3 regions of the Streptosporangium sp. NPDC049248 genome follow, and region 3 is predicted to be linked to each of the others. Evidence: predicted binding sites of a transcription regulator. Region 3 holds the regulator's gene; each other region holds the start of a gene.

The links. Region 3 encodes HrcA, which represses chaperone genes, less so after heat shock. Its sites were predicted from a motif close to TTGGCACTCTCNNNNNGAGAGTGCCAA; they were not measured.
Region 1: a site for HrcA is predicted at 5,776-5,802, ahead of AB0K21_RS31900 (DNA starvation/stationary phase protection protein). Genes of this name have one in related genera too.
Region 2: a site for HrcA is predicted at 7,459-7,485, ahead of groES (co-chaperone GroES). Genes of this name have one in related genera too.

What each region holds. Positions count from the first base shown of each region.
Region 1 covers NZ_JBFAQY010000022.1:153,491-163,538, forward strand. Annotated here, with positions in the region: gene AB0K21_RS31875 (substrate-binding domain-containing protein) at 1-163, opposite strand, end outside; gene AB0K21_RS31880 (acetylxylan esterase) at 269-1,237, opposite strand; gene mmuM (homocysteine S-methyltransferase) at 1,541-2,398, opposite strand; gene AB0K21_RS31890 (VIT domain-containing protein) at 2,591-4,921, opposite strand; gene AB0K21_RS31895 (MerR family transcriptional regulator) at 4,918-5,766, opposite strand; gene AB0K21_RS31900 (DNA starvation/stationary phase protection protein) at 5,891-6,358, shown strand; gene AB0K21_RS31905 (hypothetical protein) at 6,537-8,348, opposite strand; gene AB0K21_RS31910 (helix-turn-helix domain-containing protein) at 8,681-9,514, opposite strand; gene AB0K21_RS31915 (TIGR03086 family metal-binding protein) at 9,513-10,048, shown strand, end outside.
Region 2 covers NZ_JBFAQY010000001.1:296,193-306,240, reverse strand. Annotated here, with positions in the region: gene nagA (N-acetylglucosamine-6-phosphate deacetylase) at 1-676, shown strand, start outside; gene AB0K21_RS01505 (GuaB3 family IMP dehydrogenase-related protein) at 749-1,867, opposite strand; gene guaB (IMP dehydrogenase) at 1,940-3,421, opposite strand; gene AB0K21_RS01495 (DUF5319 family protein) at 3,714-4,091, shown strand; gene AB0K21_RS01490 (hypothetical protein) at 4,147-4,290, opposite strand; gene AB0K21_RS01485 (sigma-70 family RNA polymerase sigma factor) at 4,433-5,071, opposite strand; gene groL (chaperonin GroEL) at 5,345-6,967, opposite strand; gene groES (co-chaperone GroES) at 7,058-7,369, opposite strand; gene AB0K21_RS01470 (class I SAM-dependent methyltransferase) at 7,612-8,778, shown strand; gene AB0K21_RS01465 (hypothetical protein) at 8,971-10,048, shown strand, end outside.
Region 3 covers NZ_JBFAQY010000004.1:258,901-268,948, forward strand. Annotated here, with positions in the region: gene AB0K21_RS10420 (PhoH family protein) at 1-654, opposite strand, end outside; gene AB0K21_RS10425 (histidine triad nucleotide-binding protein) at 747-1,097, opposite strand; gene AB0K21_RS10430 (SigE family RNA polymerase sigma factor) at 1,380-1,859, shown strand; gene AB0K21_RS10435 (hypothetical protein) at 1,856-2,551, shown strand; gene AB0K21_RS10440 (16S rRNA (uracil(1498)-N(3))-methyltransferase) at 2,683-3,414, opposite strand; gene dnaJ (molecular chaperone DnaJ) at 3,481-4,620, opposite strand; gene hrcA (heat-inducible transcriptional repressor HrcA) at 4,635-5,648, opposite strand; gene AB0K21_RS10455 (hypothetical protein) at 5,832-6,572, shown strand; gene AB0K21_RS10460 (DUF3097 domain-containing protein) at 6,631-7,446, shown strand; gene AB0K21_RS10465 (DUF4870 domain-containing protein) at 7,471-8,100, shown strand; gene hemW (radical SAM family heme chaperone HemW) at 8,114-9,325, opposite strand; gene AB0K21_RS10475 (glycoside hydrolase family 18 protein) at 9,504-10,048, shown strand, end outside.

The sequences.
Region 1 (10,048 bases), on a different contig from region 3:
TGGAGGCGGAGCCGTGCCGGACGAACCCCAGCTCGCGAATGGCCTTCTCGACCCGGGAGCGGGTGGACTCGGCGACCTTCTCCGGGCGGTTGAGCACGTTGGAGACCGTTCCCGGGGAGACTCCGGCCCGCGCGGCCACTTCCTTGATGCTCACCGAACTCATGTGCACTGATTAAAACGTAACAACCGTACGAGCGCCAGCGAAGTCACCGTTTACAGCTCACCTCTGGCTTTTAACTAAAACGTTTCGACAAGCATATCCGGCCGGTCAGCCTGTCAGCAGTTTCCTGGCGACGCTGAGCTGCTCGGCGATCTGGTCGGACTCGCCCCCCTCGTGGCCGTTGAAGGCCCACACCCGGATGTCCTTGTCACCGGCGTAGTGGTTGTAGGCGGCGAAGACCGTGGAGGCGGGGGTGATGCCGTCGCGCAGGCCGACGGAGAAGAGCGCGGGCGTGGTGTTGCGGGCGGCGAAGTTCATGCCGTCGAAGTGGTCGAGGGTGGCGAAGACCTGGTCGACCCGGCGGCGGTTGGACTTGAGGAACCGGCCGAGCTCGGCGTAGGGGTCCTCGTCGGTGATCTCGGCGGCGCGGCGGATGTGCGACATGAACGGCACGTCGATGAAGGCGAACAGCAGGCCGGGTACCAGCGCGCTCACCGCCATCGCGAGGCCGCCGCCCTGGCTGCCGCCGGAGACGACGATGCGCGAGGCGTCCACCAGCGGGTGCGCGCGGGCGGCCTCGACCGCCCTGACCCCGTCGGTGTAGAGGCGCCGGAAGTAGTAGTCGTCGGGGTCGGACACGCCCTGGGTGAGCTTGCCGCTGCTCTGCGCTCCGGTGCCTCCCACCGGATCGGGCGTGTCACCGGGCCGCCAGCCGCCGCCCTGCCCGCGGGAGTCCATGACGAGGACCGCCCATCCGGCCGCAGGCCAGGTGAGCCAGTCGTGCGGCAGCCCCCGGCCGCCGTTGTAGCCGATGTACTGCACCACACACGGCAGCGGCTCCTCGGCCGCGGCGGGCAGCAGCAGCCAGCCCTTGATCTCCTGGCCGCCGAAGCCCGCGTAACCGACGTCGAAGCAGCGGACCAGGGCCAGGTCCGTCTCCACCTCGGTGAAGACGGCGTTCAGGTCGTGCTCGCGGGTCTCGGCAAGCGTCCTCGCCCAGAAGGCGTCGAACCCGTCGGGTTCCCGGCGCTCGGGCCGGTACTCCCTGAGCTGGTCGAGGGGCATGTCGACGAACAAGAGACCTCCTGGGGGCGGAACGCGCTCCGGCGTCCTGGGCGCCGGCCGATCACTACCGTAGGCCGTCGCGGTGCCCGGGGGTAGTGCGGGGTTCCGGCCGGCGAGAACGTATCAATCCGGCGATCCCGCCTGGGGCGTTGAGGCGGCATCGATGGTGCCCGACCTGCCGCTCGGCCTGTTCGTCACTGCTGAAACGTTTTTAAGCCTGGTCGCGACCCGGCACCTGGAGCGCTGCGGCGGCGCTGCGGCCCCGACCCGGTCGCCGAGGTCCCGCCGGCGAGGTGACGGCGGGACCTCGCCTGATCAGGCCAGGTGGGCGCGGATCTGGCGGATGTGTTCCGGCGTGGTGCGGCAGCAGCCGCCGACGAAGGCGGAGCCCGCCGCGTTCCACCCGGCCGCCGCCTCGCCGAACTCCACCGGGTCGGCCAGCCCGAGCCAGCGGTGGTTCGCCGAGTCCCAGACCTCGCCGGAGTTGGGGTAGGCCATGGTGGGCTTGCCCTTGATCTGGGAGATCAGGTTGAGCACGTGGCGCGGTGCCGTGCAGTTGACGCCGATCGCGATCACCTGGGGGTTGCCGGCGAACAGGCGGGCCGCGGTCCGCAGCGGGGTGCCGTCGTTGATGTGCTCGCCGTCGCGGCAGGAGAAGCTCACCCACGCCCGCATCCCCGGCGTCTCGGCCAGCAGCCGCCGGAGCGCCCTCGCCTCGGGGTAGGAGGGGATGGTCTCGCAGGCCAGCAGGTCGGCCTCGCTGTCGGCCAGGATGTGCCAGCGGTCGCGGTGCCAGTCGGTCAGGCCGTCCTCGTCGAGGTCGTACTTTCCGGTGTACTCGGCGCCGTTGGCCAGGTAGGCGCCGTACGGTCCGACGCTGGCGGCCACGGTGCCCGAGCCGTGGGTGTCCCTGGCCTGGGCGGCGAGGTGCACGGAGAGCAGGATCAGGTCCTCGGCCTCGGCGGCGCTCAGTCCCCGCCGCAGAAACGCCGGTATGCTCGCCTGATAACTCGCCGTTATCGCCACCTCGGCACCGGCGGTGAAGTAGTCGAGATGCGCCTGCCGGATCACGGAGGGGTTCTCCAGCAGGAGCTTCGCCGACCACAGGTCGTCTCGCAGGTCCGCGCCCAGCTCCTCCAAATGGGTGGCCAGGCCGCCGTCCAGAATCACCATTCCGCTACTTTATGTGGAGCCGCGAGGCCGGGAAGCCCGCTGTCCCGTACCGGCCCCGCCGAACCATGCCCGTGGTGCCGGGAATCGCGGACCTCCGGTGTCCTGCGCCGGAGAACGCCACGGGCGACGGAGTTCAGCGGACACCTTCTCCGGGCCCGGCCCGTCCGGTGGTCCGTCCGGGCCCGGAAGAGGTCATCGCTTCCAGAACGGACGGCGTCCGCCGGTGCCCACCAGGGCCTCCAGAACCTCCACGGCCCGCTGCCACAGGGCGTCCACGTCCCCGCCGGCCCGCAGCTCCTCGGCCAGGGCCGCCAGCTCCGCGTGGCCGCCGAGGTAGATCACCAGGGCCGCGAGGCGGCTGCCCAGGTCCTCCAGCACGCACAGCCGTTCGGCGGCGGGCAGGGACGCCGCGGCGCGCAGCCGCTTCAGCTCCTCGGCGAGCAGCTCCCGCGGCGGCTCCTGCGGCCTGCCCTGCGGCTCGGGGGCCGGCACCGGACGGGGCAGCATCCGGGCGCGGTCGTCGAAGCCGCCGGCCGCCGCCTCCTGCGGCAGGCCGCCGCCGATCGCGCTCGCCGCGAACTTCGGCATGGAACCGGGAGCGGCCATCCCGGGCGGCCCCATGGGCGGTTTCGGCATCGCGCTCGGGGCGGCCATCGAGGTCAGCATCATCGGCGCGGCGGCGACGGGGTTCTCCCAGCCGCTGGGCGGCTCCACCGGCTGGATCACCCGGTGCCCGGGACCGCCTTCGGCGACCACCTGCGTGTCGACCGCGACGAAGGCGGTGAAGCGGCAGAGCACCCCGTACCTGAGCGAGGTCTCCACGATCTCGGCCTCCAGCGACCGGTCGCCGATCGCGTAGCGGTCCTCCAGGGTCCGCAGCCGCCCCCGAGCCCAGATCGCCCGTACCGCCGGGTTGTCCACCGTCGCCGAGGCGACCCGCCGCTCCCACGGCAGGCCCGCGGCGTCCCGGCCCCGTACGGTCAGCGCCCCGGTGGCGGCGCCACGGTAGCGGCCGAGGACGGTGAGCGGGACGCCGGAGTAGATCGAGCCGACGTGGCCGACCGTCTCGGTGATCAGGTCGAGCCCGTCGGAGTGCAGGGCCAGGTCGGTGACCAGGGGAGCGCCGATCCTGCGGTGGATGTGCTCCATCGCCTCGTCAAGCCGGTCCTCGGACTCGACCAGCTCGCACCGGCCCCCGCCCAGCCCGGCGAGCCTGCCCAGGAACCCGGCGTTGACCGCCCTGTCGATGCCGACCGTGTGCACCCGCACACCGGCCAGCCGGGATCCGGTCCGCTTCAGGATCTGGTCCTCGTTGCCCACCTGCCCGTCGGTGACCAGCACCAGCACCCGGTCCCTGGCGGAGTCGGCGAGCAGCGCGGCGGCCTGCTCAAGCGGGGCCAGCATCTCGGTGCCGCCGCGCGCCTCCAGCCTGGCCAGATGTTCCACGGCCCGGTAGCGGTTGCGGTCGGACGCCGCACAGAGCCCCTCGCCGAGCCCGTCCGGCCGCTCCACGACGGTGTCGAAGGAGAGCACCGCGAACCGGTCGCGCGAGGTGAGCGTGTCGACGATGCGGGCGGCGGCGCGCCGGGCGGCCACCATCTTCCAGCCGGTCATGCTGCCCGAGCGGTCGAGCACCAGCACCACGTCCTTGGCCCTCGCTCCGGCGGGTGCCGCCTCGGGGACGACGGTCAGCGTGAACGTGCCCTCGCCGTTCTCGTCGTCGGGGACCACCGCCAGGGAGGTGGAGGCGTTGAAGGCCAGACGCAGGATGAAGTCGCGGTCCAGCCGCTCGCCCGGCTGGAGGCGGATCGTGCCGCCCTCCTGGAGAACCGCGTGCAGGCTGGAGCGGATCTCGCGCAACTCCAGCCCCGCCGGGTCGACGGAGACGGCCAGCGAGAGCCGTACCGGGTTGGGGAAGCCGGGCAGCAGCACCGGCGGGGTGATCCGGGAGGCGTCGGGGACCGCGTCGGTGTCCGGGGTCCACCCGTCGCCCGCCCGCTCGCCGTCCAGCGGCGTGCCGGGGATGTAGCGGGGGGCGACGACCAGCGGGAAGCGGAAGGTGGCCGCGCCGTCCTCGTACGGGAGCGGCTGGTTCAGCGTGAGATGGACGGTGACCCGCTCGCCGGGCACGATGTTGCCGACCCTGATGGTGAAGACGTCGGGGCGGTCCTCCTCGGCGATCGCGGCCCGCCTGCCCTGGGCGATCGCCTGGTCGTAGTCGGCCCTGGCCTGGCCGCGCTCCTTGAGCACGCCCTCGATGACCCGCCCGTCGGCCTCCATCCTGAAGGCGGTCACGGCGGCGCGGTCGGGCAGCGGGAAGACGTACGTCGCCTCCAGTGCCACGTCGTGCGGGTTGTGGAAGCCCTGGACCACCTCGAGGTCGGCCATCAGGCCGGACACGGCGGCGGTCACCTCCACGCTCTCCAGCGGCAGGTTGCCGCGTTCGGTGGTGAGCGTCCCCAGCCCGGCGTCCGGGACGGGCGAGCACTCCTCCGGTGACAGTGTTGCGATCGAGGTAATCATGGTTGCGTTCCTTCCGGAGGTGTGAGGCCGCGTTCGCGCAGGAGCGACAGGAGCTCCCGCGACGCGGCGGCTATCTCGGCGAGGTCGTCGGGCGAGGGGGTGCGTCCGCCGCTGCCGCCGCCGTCGAGCAGCAGCGTCACGCCGTCCGCCAGGCGTACGCCGTGCACGATCACCGCGGGCGGCCGGGTTTCCGCGGCCGGACGGGGGGCCGCCGGAGGGGGCGGGGGCGTTGCGGGTACGCCCGCCCGGGGCACGGGCCGATGGGACGGGGCCGGGCCGTGCGCGGTCTGGCCGGGTGTGGTCTGGCCGGGTGTGGTCTGACCGGACGGGGCGGGGCGGGGCTCTGCCCGGCCGGGTGGAGGCGTGGCCCCGCCGGACGACGCCGGAAGGGGCGGGGTGTCGGCGGGGGCGGGTTTCGGTGGTGGCACGGGTTTCCGCGGTGCGGTGAGGCTGGTCTCCGCCGGAGCCGAGGACGGCTCGGCCCAGAAACGCGGGCGTGCCGCCCTGGGGGAGACCGTCTCGGCGGGGTGCTCCGGCGACCGCTCGGGGATGCGGGCGATCGACTCCAGGGTCTGGTCGGTGGCCCCGGTCAGCTCGGCCTGGATCTCGGCGATGGTCCGGCCGTCGGCCTGGCGCCGCTTGACCGCGATGAGCTGGAGCAGGTGGCGCCTGCCGTACAGGGCCACCCGGCCGCGCCGGGCCAAGGGGGGGTCGAGTAGGCCGATCGTGGCGTACCACCGGATGAGCCGCTCGTTGGGCACGTCCCTGACCCGCCCGTTGAGCCGGGCGGTGGGGGTCAGAGCCGCGGACGCCCGCTCGGCCAGTTCACCGATGGTCCATTCCATGTATCGATAGTGACACTGTCATCATGACACTGTCAATTTAAGAAGCTGGATAGGGATGCGGATAGGTGGGTACGGACATTTCGTAGCAAACGGGAAACCGAGCTCGAAATAGGGGGAAAATTTCATGTCCTCGATCACCAGTCCACTCAAGCCAGAAGACAAGAAGGTCGTCGGCCAGGTGCTCCAGGGTGCGCTCGTCGATCTGCTCGACCTGTCGCTCCTGACCAAGCAGGCCCACTGGAACGTGATCGGCCATAACTTCCGCACACTCCACCTGCAGCTCGACAAGATCGTCTCGTCGGCCAGGAAGCACGCGGACACCGTCGCCGAGCGCGCGGTGGCCGTCGGCTGCAACCCCGACGGCCGGTCCACCACGGTCGCGAACCACACCGAGGTGCCGCAGCTGGAGGCGGGCTACATCAACGACGGCAAGGTCGTCGCCGCCATGACGGACATTCTCGGATCCATCGTCCGCCGGATGCGCGAGCGGATCGCCGCCACCGAGAAGCCCGACCTGGTGACCCAGGACCTCCTGATCGAGATCACTCAGGACCTGGAGAAGCACCACTGGATGATCGAGGCCCAGCGCTAGATCGTCTCACCAAGGCGCCCCGGCCCGCCGGCCGGGGCGCCTTTTTGGTCGGGAGGCTCCCGGGGCTGTTCGCCGGCACCTGTTTCGCGGGGGATCAGAGTGGCGAAGGCGCCTGGAGAACGTGAAAGCCCGTGGCCTCCCTGTCCCGGCAGGGAGGCCACGGGCGAGATGATGCCGATCAGATGCAGTTCACCGGATACGTGGCCTGCTTGGTCGGCTTGTTGTGGTTCAGTACCTCGATGGCGACCGTTCCGCTGGTCTTCGAACTCCGGGTCCAGTGAGCGGACTGGAGGCCGAGGAATCCGCTGGATCCGACCTTGAGCGTGCGGGTGTCATCCGGCTTCCCGTCGATGACCCAGCGGTAGCTGATCTCCGTGTCCGGAGCCGCATGGAGGTTCGCCCACGCGGTCGGGTACGGCGCGGCGTCGCAGTCGCCGTAGTAGGCCACCGAGGTCAACGCGCCGATGCGGACCGTGCCAGGCGTCGGGTCCTTCGGCACACAGGTCCAGGAGTAGGTCTGCTGGGTGAACGGCTTGTTGTGGTTGAGCACCTCAAGCCGTACGGTGCCGCTTCCGCTGCTCTGTGCGGATTTGTTCCAGAAGTCGCCGATCGTTTGGGCGACGCCGGGCTTGAGCACCTCGCTCCTGACCGGACCCGGCTGGCCGTCGGCCACCAGACGGTACCTGACCTCGGTCTCCCGGTCCGTCGTGAACCTCCCGTCCACGCGCATGCTGAAGGAACGGTCGCAGTCGCCCGCGTAGTGCGGCACGAGCACGTAGCGGAAGGTCACATTGGCGTCGTTGGGCCCCTCGTCGCAGGTGAAGGTGTACGAGCGCTCGTCAGGCTGGGCGGGGCCGCCCTCGACCATGAGGCCGACCTTGTGCGGGCCGCCCCCGGCGGCACCGAGGGTCCAGGAGGCGGAGACGTCCTGGGAGCGGGCCTGGGCGGAGGCGGGGAAGTCCAGCACCTGCTTCTGCCAGGCGGCGCCGTCCACGAGCCACCAGTACGTGACCTGCTGCGCGGCCCCGGCGGGGAGCGTGACCCGCCCGGTGGCCCGGTACGCGACAGGCTCCACGCAGGTGCCCGCGTAGTCGCCCGGGGTGAGCTCCACGATCTGCCGTCCCGGCGTCACCGGAGGCTGCGTGGGCGTGGACGTCGGGGTGGAACTCGGCGTGGAACTCGGCGTGGACGTCGGCGTGGACGTCGGAGTGGACGTCGGAGTGGGCGCCGGGCCGCTCTTGCAGGTCACCGCGTAGTCGGCGCGGCCGGAGTCGTGTCCGCCGGGGGTGAGGATGCGGACGGCCTTCCACCCGCGGGCGGAGCTGCCCACGCTCATCGGCAGCGTGACCTGGCGGAGGCGCGGCCCGCCGGCGGCGAAGTACAGCGTCTCCGGCCGTCCCTCGCCGGTGATGCTGTCGATCCACCGGTAGTCGACGGTGGCCGGGGTGCGCGAGACCTGGATGGTCGCGGTGAACCGTACCGTCGCCGGGCAGACGCCGTTGTAGGTGGCCGGGCTGACGTCCACGTCCGCCGCCGACTCCAGCGACCGTCCGGGCTGGGCGGGCAGCGGGTGGGAGACGTCCCACACCTGTGCGGGACCGTCACAGGCGACGCTGAACCGCGCCTTGCCCGACAGACCCTTCTTGCCCAGGATCTCGACGGCCTGCCAGCCGGTGGTGTCGCGGTCGAAGGTCTGCCGGTCCCGCACGACCACCTTGCGCGAGCCGTTGACACGGAGGCTCTTGACGACGCTCTTGCCGCCGTCGCCGCGTACCCACCTGTAACGGACGATGCCCTTGCCCTTGGCCGCCACCACCGCGGAGAATCCCACCGTGGTCGGACACGCGCCCGACCGCTTGGCGGGACTCGCCTTCACCTGGGCCACAGCGGTCTTGAGCGCGGGGGCGGAGGATGTGGCGGCGTACGAGGGGGTGGTGGCCAGCAGCCCGCTGAGCACCACCGTGCTCAGCAGCAACGCTGTCCTCTTCATTATGATCCTTTCTGCTTCGCGAAAAGGATCATGATCGAGCTCCTCACTTGCTGATCACTTGGTCTTTGGTTGTCACCCCGGCCGACCTGGCGGTCGGTGCGAGGTCGATGAGCGGTCCGGTGCCTTTCACCTGCCTTCGCCGCGCTTCCGGCCAGGTGCGATGCCGCGTTCCTCGGCGGTGACCGCCTCCCGGCAGGGCGGCTCGTACCGGGAGGCGGATACTCGTGTGCGCCCGCCGGGTGAGACGCGGAAACGTTCATGGCCGGCCGGTCCCCGGTGGCCGGCCGCCGCTCTCATCTGTCACCGTCGCCTCGCCAACGGAGGGACGGACGTCAGGATCGGGCCTGGCCGCTGAGCCGGGCGTAGGCGGCGGGTGGCATGCCGACCGCGGCGGTGAAGTCGCGGGTCAGATGGGCCTGGTCGGTGTAGCCGAGCTCGGCGGCCAGTGTGGCGAGGTCGAGGCCCCGGTATACCCGCTCCGCGGCCTCGTGCAGCCGGAAGCGGCGGATCACCCACTTGGGGCCGATGCCGACATGGTCCCGGAACAGCCGCTGCAGCGAGCGCACCGACCGCCCCGATCTGGCGGCCAGCTCGTCGACCCTGGTCACGGACACGTCGCTCTCCACCATCGCCACCAGCGCCGCGACCTCCTCCGCCAGCGGATCCTGATCCGGCCCCAGACCCAGCAGGAACGCCTCGGTGAGCGCGATGGCGGCCCGCACGTCGGGCTCGGCCAGGACCTGCTCGACCAGGGTCGCGCCCGCTGCGCCGTACATCTCGTCGATCCCCACGAAACGGCCGGTCAGCCGGGACACCGGGCCGCCGAGGAACGGCCGGAAGCCACCGGGGCGGAAGCGCGCGCCGAGCACGCGGCCGCTGCCCCGCATCGTGTAGGAGAACCCACCCTTGATCACTCCCGCGATCCGGTGGAAGTCCTGGGTGATCGTCATGTTCACGGTGGGATGCGAGACGACGCGCTGTTCGTACGGCTCGGCGAGGTCGGTCCAGCTGACGACCCAGAAGTGATCCACATACGCCGAAATTTCGGGTGATGGCGCCTGGCGGGCGAAATTGAAGGTGCTGAGCCCCGCGTACGGGTCGACCCAGCCGCGCTGTCGCGTTTCTACAAGCCGCGCCTCGGGCAGGCGGGGCACGATGGCTGCCATGGACGACATGATGCCGCTGATGACGCACGCCACCGAACGGACCGCGGGATTGGTACGCGCGGTACGGCAGGAGCAGCTCGGGGCCTCGACGCCCTGCGCGAAGTTCGACGTCAAAGACCTGATCAACCACCTCGAGTGGGTGGCGGAGATGTTCGAGTCGCTGGGTCGCAAGGGGCCGAACGTCGAGCAGGGGCCCTACGCGGGCGACTTCCCCGAGCGGGCGGAGCGCATGCTGGCCGCCTGGTCACGGCCCGAGGCATGGGAGGGGACCAGCCCCGCCATGGGCCTGCCGATGACCATGCTGGCCCACATGTACCTCGTCGACATGGTCGTGCACGGCTGGGACCTGGCCAGGGCCACCGGTCAGGAGTACGAGCCGGACCCCGAGGCCGTCTCGCGGGCGCTGGACTTCACCGGCCGGATGGCGGAGACGGGCAGGCAGCGCGGCGCCTTCGGGCCGCCGGTGGCGGTGCCGGACGACGCCCCGCGGTTCGACCACCTGCTCGGCCTCATCGGCCGGGACCCGGCCTGGAC
Region 2 (10,048 bases), on a different contig from region 3:
GCGCGGCCAGGTGCGGATGGTCACCATCGCCGCCGAACTGCCCGGCGCGCTGGACACCGTACGGGAGGCGGCGGCGAGCGGCGTGATCGCCGCCCTCGGCCACAGCGACGCCACCTACACCCAGACGATCGCCGGGATCGAGGCGGGCGGCAGCGTCGCGACCCACCTCTACAACGCGATGCCGCCGCTGCACCACCGCGACCCGGGGCCGATCGCCGCGCTGCTCCAGGACGAGCGCGTCACGGTCGAGCTGATCAACGACGGCGTGCACCTGCACCCGGCCATGACGCGCCTGGCCTTCGAGGTCGCCGGTCCCGGCAGGACCGCGCTGATCACCGACGCGATGGCGGCGGCGGGCATGGGCGACGGCGTCTACGGGCTCGGCCCGATGAAGGTGAACGTGGTGGACGGGGTGGCCCGGCTGGCCGAGGGCGGCTCCATCGCCGGCAGCACCCTGACCATGGACGTCGCGTTCCGGCGGGCCGTGCACGAGGTGGGCCTGTCACTGTCCGAGGCGTCCGAGATCGCCTCTCTGACCCCCGCCAGGGTGCTCGGCCTCGCCGACCGCCTGGGGTCCGTCTCGGTCGGCAAGCAGGCCGACCTGGTGGTGCTCACCGAGGAGCTGGAGGTCTCCGGCGTGATGCGCAGGGGCTCCTGGATCGTCGAACCTCGCTGAACCGATCACTGCCCGGCGGCGCGTGCGAAACGGCGAATGCCCGGCCGGTCGGCCGGGCATTCGCGCGAGAGCTCAGCCGGCCTGCGGGGCGACGACCACCTCGACCCGCTGGAACTCCTTGAGGTCGGAGTAGCCGGCGGTGGCCATCGTGCGCCTGAGCGCGCCCATCAGGTTCATCGAGCCGTCGGCCACCGAGGAGGGTCCGTGCAGGATCTGCTCCAGCGTGCCGATCGTGCCGAACTCGACCCGCTTGCCCCGGGGCAGCTCGGGGTGCTGCGCCTCCGACCCCCAGTGGAAGCCCCGGCCGGGGGCCTCGGCGGCCCTCGCCAGCGGCGAGCCGACCATGACCGCGTCCGCGCCCACCGCGATCGCCTTGGCGATGTCGCCGGAGGTGCCCATGCCGCCGTCGGCGATGACGTGGACGTAACGGCCACCGGACTCGTCCATGTAGTCACGGCGGGCGGCGGCCACGTCGGAGATCGCGGTGGCCATCGGCACCGCCACGCCCAGCACCGTGCGGGTGGTGTGCGAGGCGCCGCCGCCGAAGCCGACGAGCACCCCGGCCGCGCCGGTCCGCATCAGGTGGAGCGCCGCGGTGTAGGTGGCGCACCCCCCGACGACCACGGGGACGTCGAGCTCGTAGATGAACTGCTTGAGGTTGAGCGGCTCGGCCCTGCCCGAGACGTGCTCGGCGGAGACCGTGGTACCGCGGATCACGAAGATGTCCACGCCCGCGTCGATGACCGCCTTGTGGTACTGGACCGTGCGCTGCGGGGAGAGCCGGACCGCCGTGGCCACCCCGGCCGCGCGGATCTCCTCGATGCGGCGGCCGATCAGCTCTTCCTTGATCGGCGCGTTGTAGATCTCCTGCAGCCGCTTCGTGGCGGGCTCTCCCTTGAGCTCGGCCACCTCCTGCAGCAGCGGCATCGGGTCCTCGTACCGGGTCCACAGCCCTTCGAGGTCGAGCACGGCGAGACCGCCGAGCCTGCCGACCTCGATGGCGGTCTTCGGCGAGACCACGCTGTCCATCGGGCTCACCACGACGGGCAGCTCGAAGCGGTAGGCGTCGATCTGCCAGGCGATCGAGACCTCCTCCGGGTCGCGGGTACGACGGGACGGAACGATGCCGATATCGTCGAGCGCGTAGGCACGACGGCCGTTCTTGCCGCGGCCGATCTCCACCTGAGTCATATGTCTGTCTTTTCCGTTCCGTGGCGTGCGTGGCGCACGCCACGCTTTCACGCGTGCGCGCTGCGCGCCGCTCTAGCGACCGTGGTAGTTGGGTGCCTCGACCGTCATCTGGATGTCGTGCGGGTGGCTCTCCTTGAGGCCCGCCGACGTGATCGGCATCAGCTCGCACCGTACGTGCATCTCGGGGATCGTGCGGCATCCGGAGTACCACATGCCCTGGCGCAGGCCGCCGACGAGCTGGTGGGCCACCGCGGCGACCGGGCCACGGTAGGGGACCTGTCCCTCGATGCCCTCGGGGATGAACTTGTCCTCGGCGCCGACATCGGCCTGGGCGTAGCGGTCCTTGCTGAACGAGGCGCCGCCGCGCTCACGGTTGCGGACCGCACCGAGCGAGCCCATCCCCCGGTACGACTTGAACTGCTTGCCGTTAATGAAGATCAGTTCGCCCGGGGACTCCTCGCAGCCCGCCAGGAGCGATCCGAGCATGACCGAGTCGGCCCCGGCCGCGATGGCCTTGACGATGTCGCCCGAATACTGCAGGCCGCCGTCGCCGATCACCGGAACCCCCGCGGGGCCGGCGGCGAGGGACGCCTCGTGGATGGCCGTCACCTGCGGGGCGCCGACGCCGGCGACCACCCGGGTGGTGCAGATGGAGCCGGGCCCGACACCGACCTTGACCGCGTCGACCCCGGCGTCGACCAGCATCTGGGCACCCCCGCGGGTGGCGATGTTGCCGCCGATCACGTCGACCCTGCTGTTGGCCTTGATCTTGGCGATCATGTCGGCGAGGCCCTTGGAGTGGCCGTGCGCGACGTCCACCACGATCACGTCGACCCCGGCCTCGATCAGCGCGCTCGCCCGCTTGTCCGCGTCACCGCCGACGCCGACGGCCGCCCCCACGACGAGCCGGCCGTTGGCGTCCTTGGTCGAGAGCGGGTACTTCTCGCTCTTGGTGAAGTCCTTGACGGTGATCAGCCCGCGCAGCCGCCCCCCGGCGTCGACCAGCGGGAGCTTCTCGATCTTGTTCTTCCTGAGCAGGTCGAACGCGTCGTCGGTGGAGACCCCGACCGGCGCGGTGACCAGCGGCATCGGGGTCATGACCTCGCGCACCGGACGGCTGTGGTCGCTCTCGAAGCGCATGTCACGGTTGGTGACGATGCCGACGAGCACGCCGCTCGCGTCGGTCACCGGCACGCCGGAGATCCGGTAGGTGGCGCAGAGGCGCTCGACGTCGGCGAGCGTCTCGTCGGGGGAGCAGGTGATCGGGTTGGTGACCATCCCGGCCTCGGAGCGCTTGACGAGGTCGGCCTGCTGGGCCTGGTCCTCGATCGACAGGTTGCGGTGCAGGATGCCGATGCCGCCCTGGCGCGCCATCGCCACCGCCATGCGGGCCTCGGTCACCGTGTCCATCGCCGCGGAGATCAGCGGGATCCGCAGGGTGATGCCCCGCGACAGCCGCGTGGTGGTCTCGGCCTCCCCGGGTTGCAGGTCCGAATACGCGGGCACCAGCAGCACGTCGTCGAACGTGAGCCCCCGATCGGTGAACTTGGCCATCTGCAACCCTCCTGCCGCGGCGCTCTCATGAAGGGGAAAGGCGCCGACCCCCGGGTCACAGTTTAGAGTCTGGCGCCAAACCTGGTGGACCCGGGGGAAAAGCCGGAGGCCCGGATCTCCCGCAGAAGTCGCATACTGGAAGTAGCCGGGTTTCCAGTACGGGTCGGAGATCTTCAAGTTCCCGCGTCCAGGACCTCCCGGCCACAGCGGTCGCCTGCCCGTACCGCCCCGGACCGTCATACTCGTACCGGTTCGGGGCCTGTCTGTCACATCCAGGCCATAAGGTGGGATCGTGCTCGACGATGTCCCTCGCGACCCGTTCGCGGATGACCCCGACGACCCGGCGGCGGCGCTGGGCGATCCCGACGATCCCGAGCCGCTGACCACGGACGAGCGCGACGAGGCCATGACCGACCTCGCCGACGTGGAGGTTTTCCGCTCACTGCTGGAGCCCCAGGGGGTGCTCGGTCTGGTGCTCGACTGCCCCGAATGCGGGGAGCAGCACTACTTCGACTGGGAGTTGCTGCGCGGCAACCTGCGCCAGATGATCGAAAACGGCCAGCCCCAGGTGCACGAGCCCGCCTACCAGCCCAACCCCACCGACTATGTGAGCTGGGAGTACGCCCGGGGCTACGTGGACGGCGTGATCGACACCGAAGAACACCACTGACCCGCGTCGCCGGTCGCCCCGGCCCGCCCACCGCGCGCCGCGAACACGCCCGAGGTCAGCCGGACGGCGTGATCGACACCGAGGAACACCGCTGATCCACGTCGTCGATCAAGGCGGCCAGCAGGGCGATCGCGGTGTCCGACGTGGAGACGGGCGTCCTGCCCGAGAGCGCCTCCACGAGGGCGTCGGTCTCGGCCACGGCCGGATCCTCGTCCGGCCCATACCTTCGAGCCGGACGTCGCGGGTGAACCGTTGTCATGATCGTTCTCGCTCCGGGTCGTCGCGAGCCCCGTCCCGCGGTTCGGGCTTTCGCGCGTGGCCCCTGCTCGACGGCTCGGCGGTCAAGCTATCGACTCCAGCTCCGCCATCGCTCGTAGCCGGGCCAGCGCCCTGTGCTGGGCGACCCGGACCGCACCTGGTGACATACCGAGTACATTACCGGTCTCCTCGGCGGAAAGGCCCGACACCACTCGGAGCATGAGGAGCTCGCGCTGGTTGTCCGGCAGCCTGGACAACAGCCGGCGTGCGTGCTCGGCCTCGATGTAGCGCACCACGGTCTCCTCCGGCCCCGGCCCCTCGTCGGGCCCGTCAGGAAGGTCCTGGGTGGGCACGGCGGACCGTACGGAGCTGCGCAGCGCGTCGGCCACCTTGTGCGACGCGATGCCGAAGACGAAGGACGCGAACGGACGCCCCATGTCACGGTAACGGGGCAGCGCGGACAGCACCGCGATACATACTTCCTGGGCCACGTCGTCCGCGATGTGATACTGACCGGAGACCCGGCCCAGACGACCACGGCAATAACGGACGACCATCGGCCGCAGTTGCGCGATCAGAGATTCGATCGCGGTGCGATCCCCCTGAACGGCGAGGCTCGTCAGATCCTTGAGATCGTCTCTATGGACGACCCCTTCGGACCTCGTCGCAAGCCTCACCCCATTTTTGGCGTCGGCGACGCATCCCTCGGTCACGTTAGGCATGATGCCCGCCCTGATAGTGCCTGTCGTCATAGCAAACGGCTACGGATTGGTCACATTGAGGCGGAGATAACGGTGCGTAATCATACAGTGACTACAGCGGCTACGGTATGTACGAATATTTCATTCGATTGCCAAATACATCGACTATTCGGAGGAACCGCGTTTGCGCTTACCGGTGACACGCCATGACGCGCCGCGGGCACATTTGGTTTACCGCAAAACGCGAACGGCTCGCGCCTCCGGAGAGACGCGAGCCGTTCGGAACCGGTGAGATCAGTGACCGTGGCCGTGGCCGTGGCCCTGACCGGCGGCGGCCGGAGCCTCCTCCTCGGGCTTGTCCACCACGAGCGCCTCGGTCGTCAGCAGCATGCCGGCGATGGAGGCCGCGTTCTGGACGGCCGAGCGGGTGACCTTGACCGGGTCGATGACACCCTGGGCGATCAGGTCGCCGTACTCGCCGCTGGCGGCGTTGAGGCCGTGGCCGACGGGCAGGTCGGAGACCTTGGAGGTCACGACGTAGCCCTCGAGGCCGGCGTTCTCCGCGATCCAGCGGGCCGGCTCGACGAGCGCCTTGCGGACGATGGCGACACCGGTCGCCTCGTCGCCGGTCAGGCCCAGGTCGTCGAGGACCTTGGAGACGTGCACGAGCGCGGAGCCACCGCCGGAGACGATGCCCTCCTCGATCGCCGCGCGGGTCGCCGAGATGGCGTCCTCCAGGCGGTGCTTCTTCTCCTTCAGCTCCACCTCGGTGGCCGCGCCGACCTTCAGCACGCAGACGCCGCCGGAGAGCTTGGCGAGACGCTCCTGGAGCTTCTCGCGGTCCCAGTCGGAGTCGGACTGCTCGATGGCGAGCTTGATCTCCTTGACCCGGTCGGCGATCGCCGAGGCCTCGCCGGCACCGTCGACGACGGTGGTGGAGTCCTTGGTGATGACGACGCGCCGGGCGGTGCCCAGCACCTCCAGGCCGACGTGCTCCAGCTTGAGGCCGATCTCCTCGCTGACCACCTGACCACCGGTGAGGATGGCGATGTCCTGCAGCATGGCCTTGCGGCGGTCACCGAAGCCCGGCGCCTTGACGGCGACGGAGGTGAAGGTGCCACGGATCTTGTTCGTGACGAGCACCGCGAGGGCCTCGCCCTCGACGTCCTCGGCGATGACCAGCAGGGCCTTCTTCGTCTGCGCGATCTTCTCCAGCAGCGGCAGGAAGTCGGCGACAGAGGAGATCTTGTTCTGGGTGATCAGGATGTAGGGGTCCTCCAGGACCGCCTCCATGCGCTCCTGGTCGGTCACCATGTAGGGCGACAGGTAGCCCTTGTCGAACTGGAGGCCCTCGGTGAACTCGAGCTCCAGGCCCATGCTGTTGGACTCTTCGACGGTGATGACACCGTCCTTGCCCACCTTGTCGAACGCCTCGGCGATCAGCTCACCGATCTTGGCGTCCTGCGCGGAGATCGTCGCCACATTCGCGATCTCCTTCTTGTCCTCGACCGGGCGCGCCGACTCGATCAGCCTGTCGCTGACGGTCTTGGCCGCGACGTCGATGCCGCGCTTGAGGGAGAGCGGCTGGGCTCCGGCGGCCACGTTGCGCAGGCCCTCGCGGACCATGGCCTGGGCCAGGACGGTCGCGGTGGTGGTGCCGTCACCGGCGACGTCGTTGGTCTTGGTCGCCACTTCCTTGGCCAGCTGCGCGCCAAGGTTCTCGTACGGCGCCTCCAGCTCGACCTCGCGGGCGATGGTGACACCGTCGTTGGTGATGGTCGGCGCACCGAACTTCTTGTCGATGACGACATTGCGGCCACGCGGGCCCAGCGTCACCTTGACCGCGTCCGCGAGAGCGTTCACGCCGCGCTCGAGAGCTCGGCGTGCGTCCTCCTCGAACGACAGGATCTTCGGCATGACAGTCCTCTCTATAAGTACGTCGGCGCATCAAAGCCCCGGGCGCTCTCGCGACCCGGGGCTCGATACGTCATCTTTGTGAAGCGAGAACTACTTCTCGATGATGGCGAGCACGTCACGGGCGGAGAGCACGAGGTACTCCTCGCCGTTGTACTTCACCTCGGTGCCGCCGTACTTGCTGTAGAGGACCACGTCGCCCTCCTTGACGTCGAGCGGAATCCGCTTCTCGCCCTCGTCGTCCCAGTTGCCCGGACCCACCGCGAGGACCTTGCCCTCCTGCGGCTTCTCCTTGGCGGTGTCCGGGATGACCAGACCGGAAGCGGTGGTCTGCTCGGCCTCAAGCGGCTGGACCACAATGCGGTCGCCAAGCGGCTTAACGGGAACCTTGGTGGCGGTCGTCACGTCGGACCTCCCCTTCAGATTTGAATGATCTAGAAGAGGCGACCAGCGGTCTGCCGTCGCGGGTGTCAGACCTGCCTCGTCGCATGTATTTGGCACTCTCACCGGGAGAGTGCCAATACGGAACAGTATGCAAGGAGGGCTTGACAGTCAACACGGAGCGCCCGTCTGCGCTTCGGGCGAACGTCAAACCAGGTGGAAGCCCTTCGCGAAGCCCCACGGTGGAGGCGGTAGCGTCGGGTGGTGTGAATCTCGACGCATTCCGCGAACTCCTGACCCCGCGCGGCCAGGAGGCGCTGGGCGCGGCGGCCGAGACCATCGGCGACGACCCGGTGGCGGCGGTGACAAGGTTAAGAAAGATCTACGACGCGGACCTGACCTCGGCGGCGCTCACCCAGGCCGAACTCCGGCTGCGCGCGAGGGAGAAGTTCGGCGCCGACGCCGATCTCATGTACTTCACCCGGCCCGGCCTGGAGCAGGCCACCCGCCGCGAGGTGGCCGACCACCGGGCGCGGCGCGTCCCCGCGGGTTCCCGGGTCGCCGACGTCTGCTGCGGTATCGGCGGAGACCTCCTCGCCCTGGCCAGGGCCGGATGCGTCGTCGAGGCGGTCGACGCCGATCCGCTCACCGCCGCGATCGCGGCGGCCAACGCCGACGCCCTGGGCTTCGGCGACCGGGTCTCGGTCCGCGCCGCCGACGCCTCCGCCCTGGACCCGGCCGCCTTCGACGTCCTGTTCGCCGACCCCGCGCGCCGTACGGCGCGGGGCAGGACCTTCGACCCGATGGCCTACTCGCCCGCCTGGCCCGCCGTACTGGAGATGGTGGCCAGGGCCGGGGCCGCCTGCCTGAAGGTCGCCCCCGGGATCCCCTACGAGTTCGTCCCCGCCGGCGCGGAGGCCGAGTGGGTCTCCTACCGGGGCGACGTCAAGGAGGCCGTGATCTGGTGCGGCACGCTGGCGGGCGAGACGGCGCGCAGGGCCACGATCCTGCCGTCGGGCGTCACGATGACGCCCGACCCCACCCTCGGCGACCCCGGTACCGGCCCGGCGGGCCGGTACATCTACGAGCCTGACGGCGCGGCGATCCGCGCCCACCTGGTCGCCGAGATCGCCGCGTCGGTCGGCGGGCGCCTGCTCGACCCGCAGATCGCCTACATCACCGGCGACGTCGCGGCGCCGACGCCGTGGGCGTCACGGTACGAGGTCCACGAGACGCTGCCGTTCTCGCTCAAGCGGCTGCGGGCGGCGCTCCGCGAGCGCGGGGCCGGCAATGTGACGATCAAGAAACGTGGCTCCGCGGTGGACGTCGACCGTCTCAGGAAAGATCTCCGGCTGCCCGGGAGCGAATCCGCGACGGTCATTCTCACCCGAATAGGTGACAGGCCATTTGCTTTCATATGCAGCCCCAGCTGACCAGCCAAAATGGTTGATTATTCCAGCAAACAGACAATTCCTGTCTTTTAATCTCGCCCCCGGAAAACCTTGATCCAGAGGCTAAGGTTGCCGGGCGGGAGTTCTCTCTCGCCTTCGATTTCATCCCGTTCATCGGCAGAACCGACCCAATCCAACCGCGCGGCTGAGCGTCGGCGAGCGAAGGAGCTCTCGGTGGATCACTCTGACCACACCCTGCTCCAGACGGGCAGTCAGACCGCCATCTCCGACCGGATGCGCGAGCTCCTCGCCCGGGCGGCTCAGGACCACGTCTACGAGCAGCGGACCCAGGGCGCCGTGCTCGACGAGATCCGGCAGCGCCTGGAGGGCATGGAGTGGCTGCTGCGCGAGGTCAGGGAGCGTGAGATCGGCGGGCTGAACGGCACGCTCGAATCCGTCAACGGGCGCCTGGACGACATCGCCGCCCGCCCGCCCTCCTGGGCCGAGGGCCTGGCCCAGCACGTCGAGGCGGTCCGCGACCACGTCGACGCCGTCGGCGAGCGGGTCGAGTCCTTCGGCAGGCGGGTCGACGCCGTCCGCGACCGGGTCACCCCCCTCGGCGAGCTGCCGAGCCTGTGGACCGATCTGGGCACCGTGGGCGAGAGCGTGGACGAGGCGCTCACCCGCCTCCGGGCGATCTCCGACGGCACCCAGGGCATCGACGAGCAGGTGCGGCAGCTGGCCGAGCACCTCGGCCGACTCCAGGCCGACATGGGCATCGCGGCGCACCGGTTCGGCCGCCTGGACAGGGCGCTGGCCGACCTCTCCCAGCGTGCCGGGCGCATCGAGGCGGGGATGCTCAGCCTGTCCGCGAGCGTCCAGCAGGCGGTCGGCACGGCCGCCGACCGAGTGCTCGCCGCCGTCGAACAGGTCAACGGCAGGGTCGAGCGGGTGGGGGCCGGGGTCGATCTGGTGGTGCCCAGGATCGACGAGCGCGCCGCCGCCGTGGAGAGCCGCGTCGACCGGCTGACCGGCCATCGCATGGCGGCAGGCGGCCGTTTCGACACCCTCGACGAGCGTCTCGACGACATCGAGGGCCGCCTCACCGGCCGGATGGACGTCATCGACTCCCGCCTGTCCACCCTGGACGGCCGCGCGGAGAAGTCCGGCGAGCGTCTGGAGAGCCTGGACGAGCGCCTTGAGGCGCTGCCCTCCGTCCTCGGCGTCGGTACCGGCGTCAGCGCGCTCATCGGCGCCCAGACCGACGAGCAACGCGAGCGCTTCGACTCCCTGGACGAGCGCGTCATCCGGG
Region 3 (10,048 bases):
CGACTCGGGATCGAGCATGTCGTGCAGCGCGTCGTAGAGCGGGCGCAGGTAAGGATCGATCTTCTCGTAGAGCGTGCCCGGCAGGAAGCCCAGCCGCTCGCCCGCCTCGACCGCGGGGCGGGTGAGGATGATCCGGTTGACCTTCTTCTCCTGGAGGGCCTTCACGGCCTTCGCCATCGCGAGGTAGGTCTTGCCCGTGCCGGCCGGGCCGATGCCGAAGACGACGGTGAACTTGTCGATCGCGTCGACGTACCGCTTCTGGTTCACGGTCTTCGGGCGGATGGTCCGGCCCCGCGAGGAGATGATGTCCAGCGAGAGCACCTCGGCGGGACGTTCGGAGGTCATCCGCAACATGGCGATGCTGCGCTCGACCGCGTCGACCGTGAGCTGCGCGCCTCCGCGGACGAGTTCGGACATCTCCTCGAAGAGCCGCACCACGGTGCTGCTCTCCTCCGGGCTGCCGGTGACGGTGATCTCGTTGCCCCGGACGTGGATGTCGGCGCGGAAGGCGCCCTCGATGACGCGCAACAGCTCATCGCGCGAGCCCAGCAGGCTGACCATCGACTGATCGTCCGGAATCACCACCTTCGCCTGAGTCCGGCTGGAACCCCTGGATCTCGGCGACGTTCTGCTGGAATCGTTTGTCTCGGACATGAGCTGGCCTTACGGCCTGTTCGCCTCCAGATATAGGCGTGGAACTTCAACGCCATCGTATCCGTGATCGCCAGGATCGCGCTTGCCGGTTTTCAGCCGGGCGGCCACTTCAGGCCCCGCCCCCCGATCACGTGTCCGTGCACGTGGAAGACGGTCTGACCGGCCTCGGGTCCGGTGTTGAACACCAGCCGGTAACCCGATTCCGCGACTCCCTCCTGACTGGCGACCGCGTGCGCGGTCTTGAGCACCTCGTCGGCCAGCCCCTGGTCGGCGGCCGCCAGCGCCGCGGCGTCCCGATGGTGCTCCCTGGGGACCACCAGCACATGGGTCGGCGCCTGGGGGTTGACGTCGCGGAAGGCCAGCGTGCGATCGGTCTCATAGACGATCTCCGCGGGGATCTCCCCGGCCACGATCTTGCAGAACAGGCAGTCGGCTTCGCTCACCATGCAGGCACCTTACCGCCGAGGACGTTGCGAATCGGTGATGGTTCCCGCCAGCAAACAAAGATCCGCCCGGATATGGTGGTTGTGCAAAACTTCAACCAAGACAGCCTTTGCGCACAGCACCATACGGCCGCCTGGCGAGGACACGACTGGGTCATGCCCCTTAATGAACCGGAAGAGCGTAAACCCTCTGGGAAGGCCGAGCGTCCCACTGATGTGACCACCGAGACCCTCGTGGCAGACAGATCGCTCGGGGCGGCGCCCGTCGGATGGGATGCCGACATGGCCGTTACCGCGCTCTACAGCGCGCACTATCGGTCTCTTGTCCGTCTCGCCGTACTGCTCGTTCGCGACATGGCGACCGCGGAGGAGGTCGTGCAGGACGCGTTCGTCGCCATCCACGGCGCCTGGCGCCGCCTGCGCGACACCGACAAGGCACTGGCCTACCTGCGGCAGTCGGTCGTGAACCGATCACGTTCGGTGCTTCGGCACCGGGCGGTCGTCGAGAAGTACGCGCCCAAGGGCATGCCCGACGCGCCGAGCGCCGAGAACGGGGCGATCGGCGAGTTCGAGCGGTCCGCCGTCATCGAGGCGCTCCGCGGGCTGCCCGCGCGCCAGCGGGAGGCCCTGGTCCTGCGCTACTACGGAGACCTGTCCGAGGCGCAGATCGCCCACGCGATGGGCATCAGCAAAGGCGCGGTCAAGAGCCACACCGCTCGCGGCATGGCCGCCCTACGAACCTCACTGGAGCAACTGTCATGACCGACTCCCCGGATGAGTACGGCGAGCTGCTCCGCCGTGCGCTCAGCGCGGAGGCGAACTCGGTCGTTCCCTCCCCCGACGGGCTGGAGATAATTCGTGCCCGCATCGAGCGACGCGGGTTCCGCTGGCTGACGTGGTGGCGGACCGGGGCCTCCGTCGCCGGTGCGCTCCTGGTCGCGGCGACCATCGTCATGGTGGTCCCCCAGTTCCGCGAACAGGTGATCCCCCAGGTGAGCACCGGCACGGTCAACTTCACCGAGTCCACTCCCCCTCCGGACGGATCAGCCACCTCAAGGCCCCCGGCTCCGCCCCAGCCGTCGTCCGGCCCCGCCCAGCTCCCCGCCGTCGGCAGGTCGGAGGCGGGCAGCCCCACGCTCCCGCCGACGCCCACGCCGTCCAGGAGCACCACGCCCAGCACGAGGCCGACCTCCAGGGCGACCCCGGCACCGTCGACTCACAGGCCGACGCCGACGCCCACCTGCCCCACCCCCCTCGACGACCCGCCGGTCGACCCCAGCGGGATCTCCAAGCAGTGCGAGGAGGCCGAGGCGACCCCCACGCCGACGAAGACGAGACCGTCGGCTCCCTCGGAGAGCCCGTGCTCGGCCGACGAGTGCGGGCCGTCGGATGACGCGTCGCCCCCGATGCCGACGGAGGCGAGCATCCCCGCGCCGACCCCGGTCAGCGGCTAGACCCTCCTGTCCGGCCGACCCCGGCGTGCCGAGGATCGGCCGGACGGCCCCTCCCGAAGAGGAGGAGCCGCGACGTGCCGGCGCCGGCCCGGCAGACGGAGGGCACAGGGCTCAGGGCCGCCGGCCAGGGGTCACCAGCGGCCGCTGCGTGTCTGGAGCACCGCCGCCGCGACGACCCCGGCCGTCGAGGTGCGCAGCACCGTCGGCCCGAGCAGCGCCGGTACCGCCTTGGCCTCGCGGAAAACGGCGATCTCCTCCTGCGACACCCCGCCCTCCGGGCCGACCACCACGACGATGTCGCCGCCCGCCGGGAGCGGCAGACCGGACAACGGGGAGGCGGCCTCCTCGTGCAGCACGACGCCGAGCGCCGCCGCCGACAGCAGGGCGGCGACCCCGGCGGTGGACGCGAGCCCGGTCACCTCGGGCAGGCGGAAGCGACGTGACTGCTTGCCCGCCTCACGCGCCGTGGAGCGCCAGCGGGCCAGCGCCTTGGCCGCCCGCTCGCCCTTCCACTGGGTGACACACCTGGCCGCGGCCCAGGGAACGATCACGTCCACCCCCGCCTCGGTCATCATCTCCACGGCCAGCTCGCCCCGGTCGCCCTTGGGCAGCCCCTGGACCACGACCAGACGCGGAGACGGCACGGGCACCTCGTGACGGCGCAGTACCTGGACCCGGAGCGAATCCCTGCCCGCCTCGATCACCACGCACTCGGCGACGGAGCCCGCCCCGTCCGTCAGGTCGAGCCGCTCCCCGGCCCGCAGCCGCCGTACGGCCGCCGCGTGGCGCCCTTCGGGGCCGCCGAAGACGAACTCCGGCCTGGCCAGGTCGGCGGGTTCGGCCAGGAAGACCGGAACGGTCATGAGCCGTCGGAGCGGGCCGCCCCGGAACGGCCCCTGCCGCCGCGACGTGCGCGGGGACGGTCCGGGTCAGCGGCCATTGAAGGCGTCCCGCAGCCGGGAGAAGAAACTCTGCTGCCCGGGGGCGAACTTGCCGGGCGGGCGCTCCTCGCCGCGGAGCTTGGCGAGCTCCCTCAGCAGCTCCTCCTGTGTCGCGTCGAGACGGGAGGGGGTCTCCACGTTCACGTGGATCAGCAGATCGCCACGGCCGGTCTCGTTCAGACGCTGCACACCGCGGCCGTAGAGCGGGATCGTCTGCCCCGACTGCGTACCGGGACGGATGTCCAGCTCCTCGGCTCCGTCGAGCGTCTCCATGGTCAGGATGGTGCCGAGCGCGGCCGCGGTCATCGGGATCTGCACCGTGCAGTGCAGGTCGTCGCCGCGCCGCTCGAAGATCTCGTGGGGGCGCTCGACGATCTCCAGGAACAGGTCGCCGGGCGGGCCGCCGCCTGGACCGATCTCGCCCTCTCCGGCGAGCTGGATGTGAGTACCGTCCTCCACCCCGGCGGGGATGCGGACCTTGATGGTCCGCCGGGTACGGACCCTGCCGTCACCGGAGCACTCCTGGCAGGGGTTGCGGATGATCGACCCGAAGCCGCCACACTGCGGGCAGGGCCGTGAGGTCATGACCTGACCGAGGAAGGAGCGGGTGACCTGGGATACCTCACCCCGGCCATGACACATGTCACAGGTGTCGGGGTGGGTGCCTGCGGCGGCGCCCGACCCCGTGCAGACCTCGCAGACCACCGCGGTGTCGACGACCAGCTCGCGGGTCGTGCCGAAGCCCGACTCGCGCAGGTCGAGCTCGACCCGGATGGTGGCGTTGCGTCCGCGACGGGCACGCGAGCGGGGTCCACGCCCGCCGCCGCCACCGGCCGCGCCGAAGAAGGCGTCCATGATGTCGCTGAACGGGAAGCCGGCACCGAAGCCACCGGCCCCCGCGCCGCCCGAGGCGAACGGGTCGGCCCCCATGTCGTACATCTGCCGCTTGCTGGAGTCGGACAGGACCTCGTAGGCCTGTGTGATCTCCTTGAAGCGCTCCTGAGTCTCGGGGTCGGGGTTGACGTCAGGATGCAGTTCGCGCGCCAGACGTCGGTACGCCTTCTTGATCTCTTCCGCACTGGCGTCACGGCGCACCCCGAGGGTGCCGTAGTAGTCGCTCTTAGCCACTTTTCGTTGACCTCTTATGATGCAGCCAGGATCTGGCTGACGTAGCGTGCCACCGCGCGCACCGCGCCCATCGTGACCGGGTAGTCCATCCGCGTCGGGCCCAGCACACCTAGCCGGGCCAGTTGCTTGTCCCCAGAACCGTATCCGGCGGCGACGATCGACGTGCCCTGGAGTCCGGTGTAGGGGTTCTCCGAGCCGATCCGCACGGTCAGCGCCGACAGGTCGGAGGTCTCACCGAGCAGTCGCATGAGCACGACCTGCTCTTCCAGTGCCTCCAGCACATCGCGGAGCCCGACCGTGAAGTCGGCTCCCGCGAGGTTGGCGGCCCCGGCAAAAACGATCTTCTCATCGTGCCTGTCCACCAGGGACTCCAGCAGCACGGACAGGATCGTGGCCGCGAGCGGCCGATCCTCGGCGGGCAGCCGCTCCGGCAGGTCGGCGACCTTGTCGGGAACGCTGGTGAGCCCGCACCCGTCAAGGGAGGTGTTGAGCATCGCTCGCAGATGGGCCACCCGCTGCTCGTCCACGACGTCGGGCAGCTCGACCACACGCTGCTCCACCCGGCCGGTGTTGGTGATGAGCACGAACATCAGCCGGCGCTCGCTCAGCGGCACCAGCTCGACGTGCCGGACCGTCGAGTTGGTCAGTGTCGGATACTGCACCACGGCGACCTGCCGGGTGAGCTGGGCAAGCAGCCGCACCGTCCGCATGACGACGTCGTCGATGTCCACCGCACCCGCGAGAAAGCTCTCGATGGCCTTGCGCTCCGCGCTCGACAGGGGTTTCACCTGCGAGAGCCGATCAACGAAGAGCCGGTAGCCCTTGTCCGTGGGCACCCGACCGGCGCTGGTGTGAGGCTGGGCGATGTAGCCCTGCTCCTCCAGCACCGCCATGTCGTTACGGATCGTCGCCGGGGACACTCCCAGACTGTGCCGATCCGCGAGAGCCTTCGAACCCACCGGCTCGTTGGTGGACACGTAGTCCTCGACGATGGCGCGAAGCACGGCGAGCTTCCGGTCGTCGACCAACGTGGTCACCTCCCTGCCTGCGTTCAGATGGGAAACACGAGGTCTGGCACTCTGTGTTCCCGAGTGCCAAGTGTACGGCCCCCGTACGGAAGGCGCGATAAGCAAGAGGTGCGGATGATGACGCCAAGCCATTGGCAAGTCAACTGCTATCGCGTTTCAACCGGTTACCGCCACAATTCGTACATGTCCAATGATTTTGGTTCTTTTCCGGGCGACGCCTCCCGCGGCCCCGGTTACGGCTCCCCCCAGCAGCCGTATGGTCAGCAGCCCCACCAGAACGGTCCCTCCTACGGTTACGCACCTCCCGGCTACGGCGCCCCGCAGAGCCCGCCCCCCAGCGGGAAGATCAAGCCCGGTATCGGATGGATCGTCGGGGTGTGGCTGCTCGCCCTGGTCAGCATCATCGTCGGCATCGGCGGTTTCGCAGGTGGCGTGCTGGGCGCGGTCACCAGCGCGGCGCCGACGAAGACGTTCGCCCCCGGCGAAAACACGACGGTCACGCTCGACCCGGCCGACAAGCCCGCCATCTATGTCTCCACCAGTGGACCCACCAATTTCGAGTGCACGCTGACCGGCGGCACCGGCACGCCCAGCCTGCAGAAGCCGCTCGTCCAGCAGACCGTGTCGGGTTCCGACGGCGTCGTCTGGGAGATGGGCCTGCAGATCGGCGTGGAGCAGGCGGGCGACTACCAGGTCAACTGCACCGCCGACCCGGCGGAGGGCACCACGTTCGGCGTGGGCCGGGAACTCGCCGCCGGATCACTGGTCGGCGGGGTGATCGCCCTGTTCGCGGTGCCCGGCATCGGGATCCTGCTGGCCATCGTCGTGACGATCGTCGTACTGGTGAAGCGGAGCAACGCCCGCAAGCGCCGGGCCGCCGCCTCGGCGGGGCAGTGGGGAGCACCGGGGCCCTACGGCAGGTGACCGCGGCGTTTGCTAGCGTCCCACGTGATCCCTTGCGAGAGACGGTGGGCGGTCGGTGATGTACGAGCGTGACGTTCTGGCGGGAGACTGGCGGCGCCCCCGCAGAGGGGAGATCCCCCGGATTCCCGCCGAGCTCGACCTGGTCGTCGAGGACGCCGACGGCGGCTTCTGCGGTGCCGTGGTGGCCTGCGACAAGGAGGCCGTCACCCTGGAGGACCGCTTCGGCCGTCGGCGGGTATTCCCGCTGGAGCCCGCCGCGTTCCTCCTGGAGGGCAGGACGGTGACGCTCGTGCGCCCGGCCGCCGCGCCACGTGGCCCCAGGCGGAGCGCGTCGGGCTCCATCGCGGTGGAGGGCCTGCGGGCCCAGGTGGCCAGGGAGAGCCGGATATACGTCGAGGGTGTGCACGACGCCGCGCTCGTGGAGAAGGTCTGGGGCCACGACCTGAGGGTCGAGGGTGTGGTGGTGGAGTACCTGGAGGGGGTCGATCACCTGCCCGCCATCGTCGAGGAGTTCGGCCCGGGCCCCGGCCGCCGCCTGGGTGTGCTCGTCGACCACCTGGTCCCCGGTTCCAAGGAGAGCCGGATCGCCGCGCGGATCTCCTCTCCGCACGTGCTGATCGTCGGGCACCCGTTCGTGGACGTCTGGCAGGCGGTCAAGCCGCACACGCTCAAGATCTCCTCCTGGCCGTCGGTGCCGCGCGGCGTGCCCTGGAAGGAGGGCGTCATCGCCGCGCTGGGCTGGAAGACGGAACCCGGCGACGCGTGGCGCCGCATCCTCGGATCGGTCACGACATATGCCGACCTGGAGCCCGAGCTGCTCGGTCCGGTCGAAGAGCTGATCGACTTCGTCACGGTTCCCGGCGAGGATGGCTAGGCCGTCAACCCATCAGGAGGGGCCATGAGCGAGAACCTTGGGGATTCACCGGGCGAGGACCGGACGGAGCGCATCGGCGATCCTCCGCCCGGCCACACGACGCCCGGCTACACGACGCCCGGCTACACGACGCCCGGCCACACCATGCCCGGCCAGAGCGCCCCGCCGCCCGGCCAGGGCTACCGGCAGTCGGGCCAGGGCCATCCCACTCCCCCGTACGACCCGAGCGGTTACCGCTACCAGAGCGGCTACCAGGATGGTTACGCCCGGTACGGCGGGTACGGCCCGGTGGGGTACGGCTACCAGGCGCCGCCGGGGACCTACGGCCCGCGGCCCGGCAGCGACGACACCACCATGGCGATGCTCGCCCACCTGCTGGGTCTGCTGACCAGCTTCGTCGGCCCGCTGGTGCTCTACCTCGCCAAGAAGGACGAGTCACCCTACGTGCGGGACCAGGCCGCCGAGGCCCTCAACTTCCAGCTCACGGTGTTGATCGCCTACTTCGTCTGCATGATCCTGGCGTTGGTGCTCATCGGCTTCGTGCTGATGCTCCTCCTCTGGATCGGGTCGATCATCATGATGGTCATCGCCGCGGTGGCGGCCAACCGGGGGGAGAACCACCGCTATCCGATGAGCATCCGCTTCGTCAGCTGACCCGGGCCGGAACTCAGGTGAGGTCGCGGACCAGTGCGTCGGCCAGCAGGCGGCCGCGCAGGGTGAGCACAGCCCGGCCCGCCTTGAACGGTTCCGTCTCCAGCAGTCCGTCGGCCAGCGCGCGGGCGACCACCCGGGGGCGGTCGAGCTCCCCGAGCGGGAACCCCTGGGCGAGTCGCAGCTCCAGCATCAGCCGCTCCACCGCCCTGTCCCCGGACCCCAGCACCTCTCGCGCCTGGGCGGGCGAGGTGCCCGCGGCCAGTCGCCGGGCGTAGGCGGCGGGGTGCTTGACGTTCCACCAGCGGGTACCGCCGACGTGGCTGTGCGCCCCCGGACCGACGCCCCACCAGTCTCCGCCGGTCCAGTAGAGCAGGTTGTGCCGGCATCGCCCGGCCTCGGAGGTCGCCCAGTTGGACACCTCGTACCACTCGAACCCCGCCTCGGCCAGCATGGTGTCGGCGATCAGGTAACGGTCGGCGGCCACGTCGTCGTCGGGCATCGGGAGCTCGCCCCGCCTGATCCTGGCGGCCAGCTTCGTCCCGTCCTCGACGATCAGCGAGTACGCGGAGACATGGTCGGGTCCCGCCTCGATCGCCGCGGCCAGCGAAGCACGCCAGTCGTCGTCGCTCTCCCCTGGCGTGCTGTAGATCAGGTCAAGGTTGACGTGCTCGAACCCCGCCTGCCTCGCCTCCCGTACGGCCCGCGCCGGGCGTCCGGGAGTGTGGCGACGGTCCAGCACCGCGAGCACGTGCTCGCGGGCACTCTGCATCCCGAAGCTCATCCGGTTGAACCCGCCCTCGCGAAGCTCCGCCAGGTAGGTGGGGTCCACCGACTCGGGGTTGGCCTCGGTGGTCACCTCGGCGCCGGGAGCGAGCCCGAACTCCTCCTCGATCGCCCCCAGGATCCGTACCAGGTCTCCGGCCGGTAGCAGGGTCGGGGTGCCCCCGCCGAAGAACACGGTCTCGACCGGGAGGCGCGCGGCGCCGAGGTTGGCCCGCGCCCGCCGCACCTCGTCGACGGCGGTGTCCGCGTAGTCCCGCTGCGCGGCGCCGGGACCGAGTTCCGAGGCCGTGTAGGTGTTGAAATCGCAGTAACCGCACCGGGTCACGCAGAAGGGCACGTGGACGTAGAAGCCGAAGGGCCGCTCGCCGAGTCCGGCGAGCGCGCTCTCGGGGAGTTCGCCCGAGGCGGGTACGGGATCCCCGTCGGGAAGTGTGGATGGCACGCCCCAAGTCTGCCGCTCCCCATGCGATGCCCGGGACGTCGCCCCGGCTGTGGAAGGCCGGCCGCTCACCGGTCAAACCGCCGCGTACCGTTGACGGACAGATCGCACAGGTCTACGATCCGGGAAAACTTAAAGGAAAGTTTCCTATAAGTTACTATTCCGAGCAGTGGAGAAGCCCGTGCAGAGACTCCTCCGGAACATGATCGCGGCAGCCCTCGCCGCGGGTCTCGCGGCGGTGGCCTTACCGGCCCCGGCCCAGGCCCAGGCCCCCTCAGGGAACGGTGACCGCTTCAAGCGGGTCGCCTACTTCATCCAGTGGGGCGTCTACGGCCGCGACTACCACGTCAAGGACATGGAGAGCAGCGGCGCCGCCGCCAAGCTGACCCACATCAACTACGCCTTCGGCTTCGTCAACGCCGAGGGCGACTGCTACTCCGCCGACCCGTGGGCCGACTGGCAGCGCCCGGTGGCCGCCGAGCAGAGCGTGGACGGCGTCGGCGACGCCGAGGGCCAGGCGCTGAACGGCAACCTGAACCAGCTGAAGAAGCTCAAGGCCAAGCACCCCGGCCTCAAGACGTTGATCTCCCTGGGCGGCTGGACCGGCTCGAAATACTTCTCCGACGCGGTGCTGACCCCCTCCGGGCGCGCCAGACTGGCCTCCTCCTGCATCGACCTGTGGCTCAGGGGCAACCTGCCCGGCACCGCCCCCGGCACCGGAGCGGG